Regions from separate parts of the Aquipseudomonas alcaligenes genome, predicted to be linked through region 1. Evidence: predicted binding sites of a transcription regulator. Region 1 holds the regulator's gene; the other holds the start of a gene.

Region 1 (2,200 bases):
CCACAGCTGCCCATTGGTGCAGCTGATTCGATTCCCTCGTTAGTCCAAGCGGATATTTAGACTCTGCGCGCTGCCCAGACGGGCGGCGCTGGTGAGGGTTGCGCGCTGCCCGGCTTGCAGGCTGATCCAGCTCACCACCGTATGGCTGCGCCCCAGGCGCAGAGCCTCGCGAGCCAGCTCCAGAGCGTCCTGGCCGGCGCGTGGCTGCAGCACCAGCAGTCGGTCGAGGTTGAGGCCGATGCTGCGCAGCCAGATGGTGGTGATGGAAGCGGGCGGGGCAACCAGGGTCAGCCAGCGGGCGTCCTGGTTCTGGCTCAGCTCGCGCAACACCGGGCCGAGCAGGTGGCGGCAGTTGCCGGGTGAGCCGGACAGGCGCAGCTCGCTGAAGGGTTCAGGTTCATCGATCCAGGGCGTTTCCAGTGCATCTTCGAGTAGTGGTGCCATGCTGGCACCCAGGAAGGCTTCAAACAGCGGGAGTTGCGAACGATTCAGCGACTGCGGGAACTGCATGAAGCTCTCCTTGATGCTTAGCGGCGGATCACGCCGACACTCAGGCCTTCGATCACCAGGTCCTGTTCTTCCAGGTCCACCTCGATGGGGGCGAACTCCGGATTCTCGGCGATCAGCAGGACCTTGTTGCCGTTGCGCTGGAAGCGCTTGACGGTGACCTCGTCGTCGATGCGCGCCACCACGATCTGGCCGTTGCGGGCCTCGCGGGTGGTATGCACGGCCAGCAGGTCACCGTCGAGGATGCCGATGTCCTTCATGCTCATGCCGCGCACACGCAGCAGGTAGTCGGCCTTGGGGTGGAAGAACTCCGGGTTGATCTTGCAGGAGTCCTCCACGTTCTGCTGGGCGAGAATCGGGGCGCCGGCGGCGACCCGGCCGATCACCGGCAAGCCTTCTTCCTCGGCGGCAGCCGGCTCGAAACCGGGGATGCGGATGCCGCGCGAGGCGCCCGGGGTCATCTCGATGGCGCCCTTGCGGGCCAGGGCCTTGAGGTGCTCCTCGGCGGCGTTGGGCGATTTGAAGCCCAGCTCCTGAGCGATCTCGGCGCGAGTCGGTGGGTAGCCGTTGTCCTCCAGGCAGCGCTTGATGAAGGCGAGGATTTCGGATTGTCGCGGCGTCAGTTTGAGCATGCTGGTGGTCTGTCTGTTTATACAGTTGCTGTGATTATATACAGTGATTCTTGACTGGCAACCCTTCTTTCATCTCTGTGGCGAAAGCGCCATTACTCCTGCCTCGCTGAGCGGGTTGGGATTTTCCCTGCCTGGCCTATGGTTAAATGCGTGACTGACCAGCCATGAATGGGCCTGCCAGACTTGACAGGGCAGTAGCCTGAAACGTATGTTTCAAACAAGTGTTTGTCAGGTGAGGGTGTCATGGCTCAATCAGAAACTGTTGAGCGCATTTTGGATGCTGCCGAGCAGCTGTTCGCGGAAAAGGGCTTCGCCGAGACCTCTCTGCGTCTGATTACCAGCAAGGCCGGCGTCAACCTGGCGGCCGTGAACTATCACTTCGGCTCCAAGAAGGCGCTGATCCAGGCGGTGTTCTCGCGTTTCCTCGGGCCCTTCTGCGTCAGCCTGGAGCGCGAGCTGGATCGTCGCCAGGCCAAGCCGGATGGCAAGGCCAGCCTCGAAGAGCTGCTGGAGATGCTGGTGGAGCAAGCCCTGGCGGTGAAGCCGCGCAGCGGCAATGACCTGTCCATCTTCATGCGCCTGCTGGGCTTGGCCTTCAGCCAGAGCCAGGGGCACCTGCGCAAGTACCTGGAAGAGGTGTACGGCAAGGTCTTCCGCCGCTACATGCTGCTTCTCAATGAGGCAGCGCCCAAGCTGCCGCCGCTGGAGATCTTCTGGCGCGTGCATTTCATGCTCGGTGCGGCGGCCTTCAGCATGTCCGGTATCAAGGCCCTGCGGGGCATGGCGGAGAACGACTTCGGCGTGGACACCTCGATCGAGCAGGTCATGCGCCTGATGGTGCCCTTCCTTGCCGCCGGCATGCGCGCCGAGAGCGGGGTGAGCGACGAAGTGCTGGCCAACGCCCAGTTCAAGCCGCGCAACAAGGCGCAGGCGGCCGCCAAGGCCGTCTGACGCTGTGCCCAAGCGGGCCGATGGGCTAAGCTAGCGGCCCATGCGCCCGCTCGATTTCCTGCACATCTCCATTGCCGATCAGCGCCTGTACGGCTTTGCCGACGGGCAGT
Region 2 (2,200 bases), 690 kb from region 1:
CGGCCAGCTCTTCGCCGAGGCGTTCGACCGCCTCGTCGTCGGCGTTGAGGCTCTCCAGTTCCTCGAGCAGGCGTTGCTGCAGTTCGGCCAGCTCGGTGGGCTGCACGCGGTGCTTGCGCGCCAGGCTGTAGATGGCGTCCAGGCGTTCTTCGAGGAGTTGCTGGCGCTGCGGGTCGGCGTCGAAGTGGTCGATGAAGCGGTTCAGCTCGCCGACCGCCTCCTCTACCTGGATCTGCGCGCTGGCCAGCAGGTTGGTCGCCTCGCTCAGGGCGCCGGGCTGGTTGGCGAAGCCGCCGAGGCGGTTGAGGCTGGCGGTCAGCGCCGACAGCACGTTGCCGGCATCGCTCTCGCTGCATAGCTCGAGGACCTGGCGGCAGGCGCCGAGCAGCTGCTCGGCGTTGCTCAGGGTCTTGTGTTCCTGTTCCAGCTGTTCCAGCTCGTTGTCGCCCAGGGCCAGGTTTTCCAGCTCTTCCAGCTGATAGCTGAGCAGCTGGTGGCGGGCACGCTGTTCGTCGCCGCTGGCGGACAGGCGCTGCAGCTCCTGGCGGGTCTGGCGCCAGCGCTGGGCGGCCAGCTGCACCTGGCGCGCCAGTTCCTGGCTGCCGGCGTATTCGTCGAGCAGGCGGCGGTGGGTGTCCGGCTTGAGCAGCGACTGGTGCTCGTGCTGGCTGTGGATGTCGATCAGCAGCTCGCCCAGGGCCTTGAGGTCGCCCAGCGGGCAGGGGCTGCCGTTGATGTAGCCGCGCGAGCGGCCCTCGCTGGTGATGACCCGGCGCAGGATGCACGGGCCGTCGTTGTCCAGGTCGCGCTCGGCCAGCCAGGCGCGGGCTTCGGCGATGTCCTCCAGGTCGAAGCTGGCGAGGATGTCCGCCTTGTCCGCGCCGGGGCGCACCACGCCGCTGTCGGCGCGGTCGCCCAGGGCCAGGCCGAGGGCGTCGAGCATGATCGACTTGCCGGCGCCGGTCTCGCCGGTGATCACCGACATGCCGCGCTGCAGTTCGAGGTCCAGGTGTTCGACGATGGCGTAGTTGTGGACGGACAGGTGCACCAGCATGAGGAGCGCTCCCAAAAGTTGTGCTGTCTATTTATACAGTGTTTTGTTTTGCCTCGGCAATAACCCTTGAAACCCTGTGGCAGGCCCCCATATAGGCGACCAGAAGCGCGGGCCACGACCCGCTGTCGCATTCACAGGAGGACCCAATGGCAGACGAACAGACCCTGGACACGGCAACCCCGGAAGAGCAACTGGCGCCCGAGGCGACCGCCGGCGACGATCTGGCCGCTCGCGTGCAGACCCTCGAAGAGCAGCTGGCCGCGGCCCAGGATCAGTCCCTGCGCATGGCCGCCGATCTGCAGAACGTGCGCCGTCGCGCGGAGCAGGACGTGGAGAAGGCGCACAAGTTCGCCCTGGAGCGGTTCGCCAACGACCTGCTGCCGGTGGTCGACAGCCTGGAGCGCGGCCTGGAGCTGACCAGCGCCGCCGACGAGGCGAGCAAGGCCATGCGCGAGGGCATGGAGCTGACCCTCAAGCTGTTCCACGACACCCTCAAGCGCTACCAGCTGGAGGCGCTCGATCCGCATGGCGCGCCGTTCAACCCGGAGCATCACCAGGCCATGGCCATGGAGGAGAGCATCCATGCCGAGCCGAACACCGTGCTCAAGGTGTTCCAGAAGGGCTACCTGCTCAACGGTCGCCTGCTGCGCCCGGCCATGGTGGTGGTGAGCAAGGCGCCGCTGACCCCGCCGCCGTCGATCGACGAGCAGGCTTGAAATACCCGGTAACGGCCCCATCTACAGGGCAAGCGATTCAGTAGCTGACGCCGTGTGCCGCAGGCCGCGACGTACTCAAGGTTAAAGACAGAGTTTCGGAGAATATTCATGGGCAAGATCATCGGTATCGACCTGGGCACCACCAACTCCTGCGTGGCCATCCTGGAAAACGGCAACGTCAAGGTCATCGAGAACGCCGAGGGTGCGCGTACCACCCCCTCCATCATCGCCTACACCAACGATGGCGAGACCCTGGTCGGCCAGAGCGCCAAGCGCCAGGCGGTGACCAACCCGCACAACACCCTGTTCGCGGTGAAACGCCTGATCGGCCGCCGCTTCGAAGAGGACGTGGTGCAGAAAGACATCAAGCTGGTGCCTTACAAGATCGTCAAGGCCAACAATGGCGACGCCTGGGTGCAGGCCGGCGGCA

What was found. Region 1 encodes LexA, which represses DNA repair genes until DNA is damaged. Its sites were predicted from a motif close to CTGTNTNNNNANACAG; they were not measured.
Region 2: recN (DNA repair protein RecN) is a predicted target of LexA. The motif match lies at 1,078-1,093, and genes of this name have one in related genera.

What each region holds. Positions count from the first base shown of each region.
Region 1 covers NZ_CP154874.1:781,730-783,929, reverse strand. The annotation lists gene sulA (SOS-induced cell division inhibitor SulA) at 40-510, opposite strand; gene lexA (transcriptional repressor LexA) at 528-1,139, opposite strand; gene AAG092_RS03750 (TetR/AcrR family transcriptional regulator) at 1,383-2,090, shown strand; gene AAG092_RS03745 (L,D-transpeptidase family protein) at 2,131-2,200, shown strand, end outside.
Region 2 covers NZ_CP154874.1:1,467,943-1,470,142, reverse strand. The annotation lists gene recN (DNA repair protein RecN) at 1-1,054, opposite strand, end outside; gene grpE (nucleotide exchange factor GrpE) at 1,201-1,770, shown strand; gene dnaK (molecular chaperone DnaK) at 1,879-2,200, shown strand, end outside.